Massilia sp. METH4: one gene and its partner. The protein of the gene in region 1 interacts with the protein of each later gene in a pairwise test. Links are inferred from orthologs where the notes say so. Each region holds a gene or a part of one and is shown on either strand. Other genes may lie near its edges.

Evidence for each region. Proteins that work in one complex are often made in the same cells at the same time.
Region 2: the proteins of V6Z91_RS28860 (region 1) and V6Z91_RS13950 interact in binary tests that used the Escherichia coli proteins (3 or more experiments, as listed by UniProt). The link is inferred for Massilia sp. METH4 from one-to-one orthologs.

The regions. Positions count from the first base shown.
Region 1 is NZ_CP146614.1:6,652,954-6,660,064, forward strand. Bases 1,412-4,464 are described here. They hold V6Z91_RS28860 (GNAT family N-acetyltransferase), read right to left. Parts: upstream 4,112-4,464; coding sequence 1,712-4,111; downstream 1,412-1,711. Other genes in these bases: V6Z91_RS28855 (hypothetical protein), read right to left, coding at 1,412-1,499; V6Z91_RS28865 (DUF2804 domain-containing protein), read right to left, coding at 4,116-4,464. In the rest of the region: V6Z91_RS28850 (DUF349 domain-containing protein), read right to left, coding at 1-794; more of V6Z91_RS28855, read right to left, coding at 906-1,411; more of V6Z91_RS28865, read right to left, coding at 4,465-5,108; V6Z91_RS28870 (diguanylate cyclase), read left to right, coding at 5,258-7,111. UniProt on the Escherichia coli protein: Catalyzes the acetyl-CoA-dependent acetylation of lysine residues of a large number of target proteins. Acetylates RNase R in exponential phase cells and RNase II.
Region 2 is NZ_CP146614.1:3,178,327-3,185,357, forward strand. The notes cover bases 2,256-5,228. They hold V6Z91_RS13950 (DeoR/GlpR family DNA-binding transcription regulator), read right to left. Parts: upstream 4,189-5,228; coding sequence 3,322-4,188; downstream 2,256-3,321. Other genes in these bases: V6Z91_RS13940 (sugar ABC transporter ATP-binding protein), read right to left, coding at 2,256-2,296; rhaS (rhamnose ABC transporter substrate-binding protein), read right to left, coding at 2,300-3,268; V6Z91_RS13955 (bifunctional rhamnulose-1-phosphate aldolase/short-chain dehydrogenase), read left to right, coding at 4,526-5,228. Outside these bases: V6Z91_RS13935 (ABC transporter permease), read right to left, coding at 1-749; more of V6Z91_RS13940, read right to left, coding at 746-2,255; more of V6Z91_RS13955, read left to right, coding at 5,229-6,625; rhaI (L-rhamnose catabolism isomerase), read left to right, coding at 6,692-7,031. UniProt on the Escherichia coli protein: Represses ulaG and the ulaABCDEF operon. Two ulaR binding sites have been identified in each promoter.

The DNA of each region.
Region 1 (7,111 bases):
TCGGCCACGGGTGCCGCGCGCACGAGCGCGGCACGGGCAGCCTCGAGCGCCGCTTCCACATCCGTGCGCAGGTGCCGCGGCAGCGACGCGTGTTCGGGTGCCGCCAGCCGCGCGGCATGCTCGGCGGCCAGGCGTTCCAGTTCCTGCGCGGCTTCCTCGCCGCCCGGGGCGGCGGCCAGCTTGCGCAGCGCGGCCAGCGCGTCGATCGTGGCGCGCTGCAAGTCCACCTGCGCTTCGAGGCGTGCGCTCAGCGCGGCGCGTAGCCGGTCGAACTCGGCTGCCAGTTCCGGCGGCGCATCGATCACTTTCCACAGGCGGTCAAGGTCGGCCACCAGGTTCGGCGTCAGCTTCTCGTCCTGCAGCAGGCGCTGGGCCTGGGAAATGCTGGCCTCGGCCTGGCGCTGTTCCATCTGGCGGTGGCGGATCGCGTCAAGCCGGGCCTGCATCAGCTTGGCCACGCGCCGGTCCGTATTGCGCACGGCCTGCTGCACCTGTTCCAGCGCGGCCTGTGACACCACGTGCTCGGCCGCGGCCAGCCGCACATCCGCGAACTCGCTCTGCAGGATCAGCTCGACGGCAGCGGCTTCGTTACCCGCGAGCGCACGGGCGGCCGCGGCCTGCTCGGCGCGGCGCGCTTCCTTGCCGTCCTGGCCGCCCTGGCCGCCCTGCCCGCCAGCCGCGCCCCTGCTTGCGCCGCCACCTTTGTCGCCGCGGCCGCCCTCCGCGTTCTGCCCCTGCGCGGCCTGCGGATCGGTGCCCTTGTCGCCGGGCCGCTTGAAGAGGAATTCAAACATGATGTGCTATGGATGGATCAAAACCGCCATCATAGCGCAGCACCGCTTCGAGCGGCGTCGCGACCTGCGGCCGAGACCGCCAGACCACCGGGCTGCCGGTACGCCGGGCCGTCAATCGCCCGCGGCGCGCTGGAGCGGCTCGCCCGCCGCGCGCGGCAGCGCGCGGGCGCGGGCCCGCACGGCCGGCATGCGGATGTCGATCGAGGCGACCGGTTCGGCCGGCGGCGCCAGCCGCGGCACCAGCGAAATCACGTCGGCCTCCTCGCCATTGCGGCGCGCCTCGGCCACTTGCGCGTCGTGCGCCAGCAGCTTGTTGGCGATCGCGAACCAGGCCTCGCCACAGATAGTGCTGCGGGCGATTGCGAACAGTTCCTGCTCTTCCTTTTCCAGCCTTTGCAGCAAGGCCGTGCAAAAACTGTCGACGGCATTGCAGAACGACGATACGTGCTCGGCGGCATGTGCCTCGCCTTGCGGCTGTTCCACGCCATCCTTCAGGCGCCGCACCACGTCGAGCGCCAGGGCGTTCAGGCGCGACAGTTCATCGAGCAACTGGTCGGCGCGCTGGGTCGCCTGGCGCAGGGCCGGGATCAGGTACAGCTCCACCTTGCGCCAGCTGCACGCCTGATACAGCCGTTCCAGCGTTTCGCATGCGTATTCAAGCTGGGACAGCGTCAGGCTGTGCTGCCGCGTCAGTGTCGATTGCACATATTTCTGGAAAGAAAGCAAACTGAGCCGAACATTGGCTTGTTCGACGGACAGCGCAACCAGAGCATAAGTGGCCGTTAACATTCTCGCTCCCGGGAAGACGGATAAAACGCGACTGGCTGAGAAAGGCCGCGTGGAAACACAGAGTGTAAATAAGAGCGACACAGCCGCTTTGACACAGCGCAAGGTTGGCTACGGAGTTTCCGAGCTCGCTAGGATGTTTTCCCATGCAAGGGTATGGTCAGCAAGACAGTGCCCGCCTCGCCGCCGGGCTGCACCGTGCCGCCGAAACGACGCACAAGTTTCTGCACTCCAACATTCTCGGCCAGCGCATCGCCCGCCAGCGTTTCCGTGCCGCGCGCCCGGAAGTAGTCGACCAGCTTGCGGAACAGGATCACGCCCAGCCCCCGGCCTTTCAGGTCGGAACGCACGGTGATCGCGAACTCGGCGCGGCGGTTGTCCGGGTCCGCCACGGCGCGCACCACACCCAGCGTTTCGGGCTGGCCGTCCGCCCCCGTGCGGGTGGCGATGAAGGCCATGGCCCGGTCGTAGTCGATCTGCGTGAGCCGGGCCAGCTGGGCCGGCGGCAGTTCGCGCAGCGCCGAGAAGAAGCGCAGCCGCACGTCCTCCGGGTCCAGCGCGGCAAAGAAGCGCATGTGGGCTGGCGCATCCTCCGGGCGGATCGGCCGCAGCACCAGCGCGGCGCCCTGCCAGTCGACCGTCTCGGCCAATGCCTGCGGATAGGGGCGGATCGCCATCGCGCTTTCCGGCCGCGGCGGGCCGAGCACGATGCGCGCGGCGCCGGCCGTCACGGTGGACGCCGCGCCGGCCGCCGGCGCCGGCAGCACCGGGTCCAGTTCCAGCTCCACCACTTCGCACAGGTCGGTCACCAGGTCGGCCACCTGCACCAGCGCGCGGCAGACCGCTTCCGCGTCGGCCAGCGCGCCGCCGGCGCGCGTGCGCGCCACGATGTCGCGCGCCAGCACCATGTTCAGCGGCGGCAGCCCGGCGGCGCGGTCGCGCGCGACCCGTCCCGCGGCACCCCCCAGGCCGAATTCGAGCGCGGGCCCGAACACCGGGTCCATGTGCACGGCAATGCGCAGCGGCGGCGTGTCGTCGGCGCGCGCATCGTTGCCGGTTGCGCCCACCGCCAGGCCGTATGCCCCGAGCACCGTGGCGCACTCGCCGTCGTCCAGCACGGCCCGGCCGGCCCGGCGCGCGCCCGCGACGATTGCACGCGCGGCCCCGCGCCCGGCCTCGCCAGTGGCCGGCACCCCGGCCGGCACTTCGATCAGCAAGGCCTGGTTGCGGCGGTACTGCACCACCTGGCGGAACGCACGCACGGCCTTTTCCGGCGTGTCGTAGGTGGCCAGTCCGGCGTCGGCGAACACGGCCCGGGCCTCGGTCGCTTCCTCGCCGCCCAGCCAGCACGACAGCACGGTCTGGCGCGCCGCGCGCACCAGGGGTACCAGCGCGCGCGCCACGTCGCGGCTGCCGGCGGCGGGGGTGGGCACGTGCACCAGCAGCAGCGCGTCGGCCTGCGGCTCGTCCAGCAGCGCGCGCACGGCCGCCACGTGCCGTGCCGTGTCGGCCAGCGTGCCGATGTCGAGCGGGTTGGCCGGGGCCACGCCTTCGGCCGCGAGGGGCTTCAGGGCGCGCAGCGTGGCCGGCGCCAGCTGCGCGAGGCGCCCGCCCGTCCATGCCAGCGCATCGGTGGCCAGCAGGCCCAGGCTGAAGGCATTGCTGACGACGGCCAGGCGTTCGCCGGCGAGCGGCCGGGCGCGCGCGACCGTCTGCACCGCGTCGAACAGGTCGGCCGACGAGTACACGCGCAGCATGCCGGCGCGCCGGATCGCCGCATCGACGACGCGGTCGGCGCCGTCGTCCGGCCCCGCGCCGCGCCCGGACTTCAGCACCACCACCGGCTTGCCGCGCGCGGCGATGCGGGCGGCCGACATGAACTTGCGCGCTCCCGCCACGCTTTCGATGTGCAGCACGATGGCCTGGGTGTCGGTGTCACCGGCCAGCCAGTCGAGCAGGTCGGCCACGTCCACGTCGCCCCCCTCGCCCACCGACACCACGCGCGAAAAGCCGATCTGGTGTTGCCGCGCCCAGTCCAGCACGGCCGTCATCAACATGCCCGACTGCGACACGAAGGCGGTGCGCCCCTGCCGCGCGCCGGTATGGGCCACGCTGGCGTTGACGCCGGCCGCCGGCCCGATCAGGCCGATGCCGCCGGGGCCGAGAATGCGCAGCAGGTGCGGCCGCGCCGCCTTCAGCATCGCCGCGCGCAGGGCCGGCGGCAATGCCGTGAGCACGATCGCCGCGCGGGTGCCGCGCGCGCCCAGGTCGGCGACCAGGCCCGGCACCGTGTCGGCCGGCGTGCAGATCACGGCCAGGTCGGGCGCGGCCGGCAGCGCCGCCACCCGCGCGTAACACGGAATGCCCAGCAGCTCGCCGTACTTCGGATTGACGGGCCACAGCGCGCCGGCGAAGCCGCTGGCCGCCATATTGTCCAGCACCGTGGTACCGATCCGCCCCGGCTTTCGCGACGCCCCGATCACCGCCACCGAGCGCGGTTCGAACAGGCGGTCCAGGTGGCGGATGCTCATGGGTTCACCAGCGCGCGAAATGCTGCTCGGTCACGCCGGCCAGCTGCGCCACCATGCGCTTGGGCGCATCGGGACTGCTCCTGACCCAGCCGGAGAAGGTGCCGAACGGCTGCACGTAGCGGCTGGCGGCGATGCGCAGGTTGCGCGCTTCGCGCCGCGCGGCAAGGGGCGTGAACATGAGGTCCAGGCAATCGTCCTCGGTAAACACGCGCCACGGTTCCAGGGGTTCCTTGCCGTCGTGGACGAAGCGGGCCGCCGCCAGCGGGTACACGCCGCCGTCGAGCCACAGCGCGTTTTCCTGCGCGCCGAAATGGCCGGCCTGCAGGTTGAAGCCCAGCATGGCATCGTGGCCCGAAGCCCAGCGCCAGGCCGTCTGGCGCGCCAGCAGGCCGTTCGAGTAGTCGATGCTGGCGATACCGCCCTGCAGCGGATATTCGCCGCGCCACGTGCGCACTTCGCCTTCCAGCGGCAGACCCGGAGTCTTTTGCGTGGCGTGCACGGCGCCGCCCGGCACGGCGCCGCAGGCGACCAGCGCCGGCGCCGGCGCGGCGCCGAAGCTGGCATCGATCTCCAGCCACGGGCTGCGCAGCGACAGCCCCTGCGGCCCAAGGTCGATGAACACGCCCTTGCGCGAAAACGTGCTGGTACCGGTGCCGTCACGCGCCAGGGTGGCCGAGAAGCGCCCCGGCAGGCCGTCCTGCGAGAAGTTGGCCAGCATGTCGCCGTCGCCGCGTTCGAACGCAAAGGCGAAGCAGGTCGTCATCCACCCCAGGTCGACGATGGCGACCGAACAGAACATCTGTTCCGCGACCAGTGCCGCGTAATGCCAGCGCTTGTGGTGCAGCCGGCGCCACAGCGCGCCGTGCGCGTACGGCGGCGCCAGCCGCTCCCAGTCGCAGCCGCGCAGGATGCCGGCATGGCGGCCCAGCGCGGGGCGGCCGTCGGCGCCGACGATGCGTTCCGGCGCCGGCGGCAGCACTGCGATGGGCGCGGTCATGGGGCGGGCATCTTGCATGGCAACGTAGGGTTCAATCCGGCAAACGGTGGTCGATGGTGAAGCGAGCCATTCTAATGGATGTCGGGCGCGCGCCGCCGCATGGCTGCCGAGGGCAAAATACCGGAAGGTAAGTAACCAGCGGGGAACGGGTGGCGAAGGAAGGAACGAGCGCGCTGCGCAAGCTGTACCGGGCGATGCTGCTGCCGGCGTTCGCGGCCGTGCTGTTGGCGGCCATGTGGGCCGCCGCCTGGTGGCAGATACGGCAGGAGCAGGCCGACGCACGGCATGAAGCCGTGCTGCTGGGCCATGCGCAGGCGCGCACCCTGGCCGAGAACACCGGCTTCGTGCTGCGCCAGGCCGACCATGCCACCCAGCTCTTCAAGCTGAAGTTCGAGGAGACCGAGGGCGCGCTGCGTTTGCCGGAGTTCACGCGCCGCAACGGCCTGCTCGCTTCGCTGCTGCCGGCCCAACTGGCGCTGCCGCTCGCGCTGTACGGGCCGGACGGCCGGCTGGTCGACAGCATGCATGGGGCATTCTCCCCGCAGGCGGCGGGCGAAGGCTGGTTCCGCGCCCTGGCCGGCGCGGATGGCGACAAGGCCCGGTTCTCCACACCCGTCGTCGAGGCGGCGGCGAGGGAATGGCGCATTCGCGTCGCCCGCCGTCTCGATGGCGCCGGCGGGGGCTTCGCCGGCGCCATCGTGATGCTGGTGGACCCCGCCATGTTCATCGAGGACTATGACCGGCTGGACCCCGGCCCCGGCGGCTTCGTGGGCCTGCTGGGCCGCGATACCGGCCTGTCCACCAGCCGCGTCGACGAGCGCGTGTTCAACGACGATACGCTGACGTTCGGCCCGGCCCGGCGGCCGGCCGATCCGGATGAGGTGGCGCCGCGCCACCCGGTCGACGGCACCCCGCGCATCTACGCGGCACGCGACATGCCGCGCTACGCCCTCACGGCCGTGGTCGGCCATGCCGAGTCGCATGCGCTGGCGCGCTTCGAACGGCGCCGCGCCATGTACCTGGGCGCGGTGGCGCTGGCCTCCGGGGTCGTGCTGGCGTTCGTGGCCGCGCTCGTGCAGCAGGCGCGGCGGCTGCGCAACAGCACCCGCGCCGCGCGCGAAGCGCAGCGCCAGCAGCGCGCGGCAGCCGACGCCAGCCTGGACGCGGTATTCCTGCTGAAGGCTTGCAGGGAGGCGTGCGGCGGCGACTTCATTCTCGTCGACGTCAACGAACGGGGTGCCGCGATGCTGGGGCATGCACGCGGGGAACTGCTGGGGCAGCGCATCGGCGTGCTGGTGCCGGCCTGGCGCGCCGAGGGTTTCCTCGACAAGTACCGCCGCGTGCTGGACACTGGGCAGCCGCTGGAAGAGGAGTTCGAGATCCGCAGCGGCACGCCGCGCTGGCTGCTGCACCAGATCGTGGCGATCGGCGACGGCGTAGCCGTCACCACGCGCGACATCACCGAGCGCAAGCAAGCCGAGCTGGCGAGCCGGCAGCAGCAGGCACGGCTGCGCACGCTGGCCGACATGATGCCGGCCATGATCGCCTACGTCGACCGCGACGAGGTGTACCGCTTCCAGAACCTAGTGTACGAGCGGGAGTTCACGCGCATGGGCGTGCGCGCGGTCGGGCGCAGCGCACGCGACATCGTGGGCGAACGCCGCTACGCGAGGCTGCAGCCCTGGGTGCGGCGCGTGCTTGCCGGCGAGACCGTGACGTTCGAGGAGGAAGAGGAACCGGATGCCGACGGGACCGAACGCAGCTTCGAGGTGCGCTACATCCCGCAGTGGGACGAGGCGAAAAGCACCGTGGAAGGGTTCCATGTGGTGCGCACCGACGTGACCGCGCAGCGGCGCGAAAAGCAGCACCTGCTGCGCCTGTCGACGATCGATGCGCTGACGGGCCTGACGAACCGTGCCGGCTTCATGGCCCGCCTTGCCGCCGCCATGCACGCCTGCCGCGCGCACGGCACGCTGATGGCCCTGATGTACATGGACATCGAC
Region 2 (7,031 bases), 3.5 Mb from region 1 along the record:
ACGCACGCGGCGATCACGGTGAATTCAAAGCCGTAGGCGATCTCCGTGTAAGCCACCGCGTAGCGCGCCACCCACAGGTAGCCGCACACGCCGGCCACCAGGCCGGATATCCCGTAGGTCCACAGCAGGCGCTTCGCCATCGGGATACCCACGTAGCGGGCGCACGAAGGCGCATTGCCGACGGCATACAGGTCGCGGCCGAAGCGGCTGTGGCCCGCGAGGTACCACGCGGCCAACACAGCCAGGACAGCGATCCACACGAGATTGGTCACGCCCAGGAATCGGGCGAGCGGGAAGGCGATGAACGCTTCCGGCATCTGGTGCGACGACACCCAGGCGCCGCCGGAGAGCACGAACACCATGCCCCGGTACACGCTCATCGTGCCCAGGGTGACGACGATGGCCGGCAAGTCCAGGTAGCCGATCAGGTAGCCGTTGACGAGGCCCAGCACGAGCCCGAGCGCGGCGGCGGCCAGCACGATCACCGGCAGAGGCAGGTCGGGATTGTGCGACGCCAGCAGGGCGGCCGCCATGCCGGACAGCGCCAGGTTCGACGCCACCGACAGGTCCACGCCGCGCGTGACGATCACCAGCATCTGCGCCAGCGCCAGCATGATGAGGAGGGTACTGTCCGTCAGCAGGTTCGCCAGGCTCGCACCGGTAATGAACACCGGGGCCCGCAGGCCCACGGCAATGATCAGCACGACGATCGACGCCGCCAGCAGCAATTCACGTTTCATGGCCTTCATGCCGCCTCCTCCAGCACGGCGCCCGAGGCCGCCGCGCAAACATTCTCCGGTGTGGCCTCGCCACGCGCATACACGCGCTCGACGCGGCCCTGGTGCATCACCACGATGCGATCGGATAACCCCAGCACCTCGGGCAGTTCGGACGACACGAGGATCACCGACAGCCCCTGTTTGACCAGTTCGCCGACGAAGCGGTGCACCGCGGCCTTGGAGCCGATGTCGATGCCCTTCGTGGGTTCGTCCAGGATGATCACTTTCGGGTTCGTGGCCAGCCACTTGCCCAGTACGACTTTCTGCTGGTTGCCGCCCGAGAGTTCGGCAACGTTCTGGCGCAGGTGGTGCGCCTTCAGCTCCAGCTGCTCGCTGTACAGCCGCGCCACGTTCAGCGATTCCCGCTTCGCCTTGCGGCCGCGCAGGAACCAGCCCAGCTTGTCCAGGATCGGCAGCGTGATGTTGTGCAGGATCGGCATCGTCAGATGCGCGCCCTGGTGCTGGCGGTCTTCGGGCACGTAGGCAATGCCATGGGCGATGCCGTCGGCCGCGCAGGAAATGTTCACCTGCCTGCCCTCGATCGTGACGGTGCCGCGCGAAGGCTTCGTCAGGCCGAACAGCGCCTGCATGACTTCGGAGCGGCCGGCGCCCACCAGGCCGTAGAAGCCGAGGATTTCACCCTTCCTCAGGGAGAACGACACGTCGTCGAATTCGGTCGGGTGGCAGAAGTTCTTCACTTCGAGCAGGGTGGCGCCCGGCGTCACGTCCGCCTTCGGGTAAGCCTGCGTCACGGCGCGGCCCACCATCAGCGCCACCAGCTCGCCCTCGGTGATATCGGCCAGCACGCCCTCGGTGATGTACTGGCCGTCGCGCAGCACCGTGTAGCGATCGGCCACCGCGTAGATTTCGTCGAACTTGTGGGTGATGAAGATGATCGCCGTGCCGGCGGCCTTCAGCTGGTTGATGATGCGGTACAGCTCACCGATCTCGCGCTGCGACAGCGCGGCGGTCGGCTCGTCCAGGATCACCACGCGCGCATCCTGCGACAGGGCGCGGGCGATTTCCACGAAGTGGCGCTGCGCCACCGACAGATCCTTCACCTTCGTGCGCACCGGTAGCGGTACCTCGAGGCGCGCAAACAATGCCTCGGCTTCCTTCTCGATGCGGCCCCAGTCGATGCGGCCGCCCTTTTGCGGCTGGCGCCCTACGTAGATGTTTTCGGCCACGGTGAGCTCGTCGAACATCACGCTTTCCTGGTGCACGGCCGTGATGCCGGCTTCCATCGCGTCCTGCGCATTGGCGAACCGCACCGGCTGGCCGTTCAGCGTGATGGTGCCTTCGTCCGGCTGGTAGATGCCGGTCAACGTCTTGACGAGCGTGGACTTGCCGGCGCCGTTCTCGCCCAGGAGGGCCATCACTTCGCCGGGGCGCACCGTGAGCGCCATCTTGTTCAGCGCCGTGATGCCGCCGAAGCGCTTGCAGATGCCCTCGAGGCGCAGGACGGGCTCACCTGCCGGGATCGTGCTCCCGGCAGGGGTGTTCTTGGTCTCTTGCATGGCTTAGAAAATCTTCGCGAATTGGTCGACGTTGTCGCGGTTGTACGTGAACGGTTCGGCCATCGCGGCTTCTCCCTTCGCGTCGATCGCGATGCTGCCCATGCGGCCCGCGGCGATCTTGCCGCCCGCCTTCGCGTCCGGCGCGCCCTTGACGAAGTCATACGCGGCATAGGTGGCCGCGTAGCCCAGGTCGATCGGGTTCCAGATCGCAAATTCCTTCACGGCGCCCGACTTCACGTGGCCGGCCATCTCCGAAGGCAGGCCCAGGCCCGTGACGAACACCTTGCCGACCACGTTCTCGTCGACCACGGCCTTCGAGGCGGCCACGATGCCGACCGTGGTGGGCGCGATGATCGCCTTCAGGTTCGGGTAGCTGCGCAGCAGGCCGATCGCCTCGCGGTAGCTCTTGTCGGACTGGTCGTCGCCGTAGGTAACGGTCACGAGCTTGAGCTTCGCGAAGTCGGGCTTCTTCAGCTCGGCCTTCATCTGCTCGATCCAGATGTTCTGGTTCGTCGCCTGCGCCGAGGCGGAAAGGATGGCGATCTCGCCTTCGCCGCCGATCGAATCGGCCGCCATCTGCAGCTGCTTGCGGGCGATCAGTTCGGCGTTCGAGGGATTGAGCTGCATGAGCCGGCCTTCCTGCGCCAGGCCGCTGTCGAAGGACACCACCTTGATGCCGCGCTGCATGGCTTTCTTGGCGATCGGCACCAGCGCGTTCGGATCGTTGGCGGAGATGACGATCGCATTCACCTTCTGGCTGATCAGCGAGTTGACGATCTCGATCTGGCCCTCGGCCGACGGCGTGGTCGGCCCCGTATAGATGATCTCCACGTCCTTCAGCTGCGCGGCGGCTTCCTTGGCGCCCGTGTGGGCCGCGTCGAAGAAGCCGTTGCCCAGGCTTTTCACGACCATCGCGATCCTGATCTTTTCGCCGGCGGCCGGAGCGCTACCCTTGTCGCCGCAACCCGTGATGCCGGTGACGCCGAACGCGGCGATCAGCGCCGCGCAGATAAAAGTCTTGCGTTTCAATGTGCAGCCTCCGGGTGGAACAGCGAATTGGCGGACAGGTCGAAGCCGTGCGAGAACTGCATGGAGGCGACCTGGCTCGGCACGGGCTCCGGGGCCACGGTCACGACCTTCACGCCGGATTGCTCGAGCAGCTGCACGGCGGAGTCGGACGCATAGGTATCCGTGATCACGCAGGACACGCGATCCAGGCCGCACAGGATCAGGCCGGCTTTCTTGGCAAACTTGGAGCTGTCCGCCAGCACGATCAATTCCTCGGCCTGGCCGATCAGGCGCTTCTCGGCCTGGATCAGCAGCGGGTCCGCTTCCATCAGGCCCAGCAGCGACAGGCCGTACACGCTCATGAACATCTTGGCCGCGTAATGGTGCTGGGTGATGTCGTTGTCGAACGGCGAAAGGATCACGTTCTGCTCACGGTACACCTTGCCGCCCGGGAGGATCACTTCGTTTTCCGACGACAGCAGCAGGCGCTCGGCCATCAGGAAAGAGTTGGTGAGGATCTTCAGGTGCTTGTCGACCAGAAAGTCCGCCATCATGAACGTGGTGGTGCCACCGTTGATGACGATCGTTTCGCCCTCCTCGCACATGCCGGCCGCATGGCGGGCAATCGCGCGCTTGCGGTCCGCGAAGCACTGGATGTTGTGCTCGAAGGTTTCGCTGGTGAGGGTGAGGTTGCGCTTTTTCTGGGCCAGGTTGGCCGCGCCGCCGCGGGTGCGCGTGAGCAGGTTGCGCGCGGCCAGCCAGCTGATGTCGCGCCGCACCGTGGCGGGGGAAGCGCTCAGCCATTCGACCAGTTGAGGGACGCTCGCGGTCTGGTGCTCGGCGAGCAGTTTGAGCAAACGTTTACGGCGCTTGTGATTCACCATGTTTCCGTCTCCTTGTCGTGATCCTACTGCGCGGCGGATGCCGTGCGTGGTCTATTTATTAATGGCAAGGCTAACCCTTAAGAAAGCCTTAGGTCAATCACCCTGTAATCATATGTGTGATTTTTTCCAAATTTGCTTGTCACGTTTTGCTCAAACCGATCAACCATATGATTAATTCATTCTTGGTCACGATGTTGATCGCTTGTGCATTGACACCCCTGGGGCCCCTGATTTCTACTGACTCCCGCTTGTTCCGCCGGCTTGATCACGCGAACCGCGAAACGATCACGGCCCGGGCGCGGGACAAAACCGAATGCAAATCAACGATGGAGACCACATGAACCAACCGAAGCAGAAACAGCCCATCACGTCGCTGTGGGATGACGCGAAGGCCGCAACGATGAGCGAACCGGAGCTGCTGCTGTACCGCTCCAATTTGCTGGGCTCGGACCTGCGCATCACCAACTTCGGCGGCGGCAACACGTCCGCCAAAGTGATGATGGAAGACCCGCTGACGGGTCAAGAGGTCGAAGTACTGTGGGTGAAGGGCTCGGGCGGCGACCTGGGCAGCATCAAGCTGGACGGCTTCTCGACGCTGTACCTGGACAAGCTGCACGCCCTGAAGAACCGCTACCGCGGCCTGGAGCACGAAGACGAGATGGTGGGCTATTTGCCGCACTGCACGTTCAACCTGAACCCGCGCGCCGCCTCAATCGACACGCCGCTGCACGCCTACATCAACAAGAAGCATGTGGACCACATGCACCCGGATTCGGTGATCGCCATCGCCGCCACCGCCAACAGCCGCGCGCTGACGGAAAAGATCTTCGAGGGCGTGCTGGGCTGGCTGCCCTGGAAGCGCCCCGGCTTCGACCTGGGCCTGGACCTGGAAAAGCTGTCGACCGAGCAGCCGCACCTGAAGGGCATCATCCTGGAAGGCCACGGCCTGTTCACGTGGGGCGACACGGCCAAGGAAGCGTATGAAACCACGCTGGCGATCATCAAGCGCGCCGAGGAATGGCTGGAAGCGAACATCGCCCAGCCGGTGTTCGGCGGCCAGAAGTACCAGCCATTGCCGGCCGCCGAGCGCGCCGCCTTCGCCGCCAAACTGATGCCTCTGCTGCGCGGCAAGATCAGCAAGACCGAATACAAGCTGGGCCACTTCGAGGATTCCGACACGATCCTGGAATTCGTCAACTCGCAGGACCTGGAACCGCTGGCCGCGCTGGGCACGTCCTGCCCCGACCACTTCCTGCGCACGAAGATCCGTCCGTTCGTCGTCGACTTCGACCCGACCAGGCCCGACTTCGACGCCGTGGCCGCCGGCCTGGACGCCGCCCTGGAAGCCTACCGCGCCGACTACACGGCCTACTACAACCGCTGCAAGCGCGACAATTCGCCGGCAGTGCGTGACGCCAACCCGATCATCTACCTGATCCCGGGGGTGGGCATGCTGTCGTTCGCGAAGGACAAGGCGACCGCCCGTATCGCCGGCGAGTTCTACGTCAACGCGATCAACGTGATGCGCGGTGCGAACGGCGTCGACAAGTACGTGGGCCTGCCGGAACAGGAAGCGTTCGACATCGAATACTGGCTGCTCGAAGAAGCCAAGCTGCAGCGCATGCCCAAGCCGAAGTCGCTGGCCGGCCGCATCGCTGTCGTCACCGGCGGCGCCGGCGGTATCGGCCAGGCGGTGGCGAAGCAGCTGCTGTCCGAAGGCGCCTGCGTGCTGCTGACCGACATCGACGGCGGCGCCCTCGAGGAGGCGAAAAGCTCCCTGGCAAAGGTGGCCGGCAAGGACAACGTGGCCACGATCACGGGCAACATCACCAGCGAAGAGCAAGTGGAAGCCGTGTTCGCGGAATCGGCGCTGCGCTTCGGCGGCGTGGACCTGTTGATCTCCAACGCCGGCATCGCTTCCTCGGCACCGCTGGAAGACACCACGCTGGAAGTGTGGGACCGCAACCAGGACATCCTGGTTAAGGGCTACTTCCTGGCCAGCCGCGCCGCCTTCCGCATGATGAAGACGCAGCAGCTGGGCGGTTCGATGGTGTTCGTCGCCTCGAAGAACGGCCTGGTTGCCTCGGCCGGCGCATCGGCCTACTGCACCGCGAAAGCCGCCGAGATCCACCTGGCGCGCTGCGTGGCGCTGGAAGGCGCGCCGCACGGCATCCGCGTCAACGTGGTCAACCCCGACGCCGTCATCCGCGGTTCGAAGATCTGGGATGGCAAGTGGAAGCAGGAACGCGCCGCATCGAACAAGATCGAGGCGGACGACGTGGAAGCGTTCTACCGCGACCGCAGCATGCTGAAGCGCTCGGTGCTCCCGGAAGATATCGCCGAAGCCGTGTACTTCCTGTCCAGCGACAAGGCCGCGAAGAGCACCGGCAACGTGCTGAACGTGGATGCCGGCAACGCCGGTGCGTTCACCCGCTGATCACCGCTTAGAATAAAGACAATCCCGCCGCGCTCGCACGCGGCGGGCGCATTGAAGGAGACGAACATGACTGACATTAAAAACCCGGTGATCGACATTAACCTGGTCGCCGAACACAACGCGCAGCAACAGGCCGACCTGCAGGCCGACTACGAGGCGCTGGGCGGCATGCTGGGGCGCCGCGGCGTGGACACAGAACAGCTGACGGCGCTGGCCGGCACCTTCGCGGTTGCGGTACCCAGCTGGGGCGCGGGCACGGGCGGTACGCGCTTCGCCCGTTTCCCGGGCCGTGGCGAGCCGCGCAATGTGTTCGAGAAGATGGAAGACTGCGCGGTGATCAACCAGCTCACGCGCGCCACGCCTGCCGTGTCGCTGCACTTCCCGTGGGACCGCACCGACGATCCGG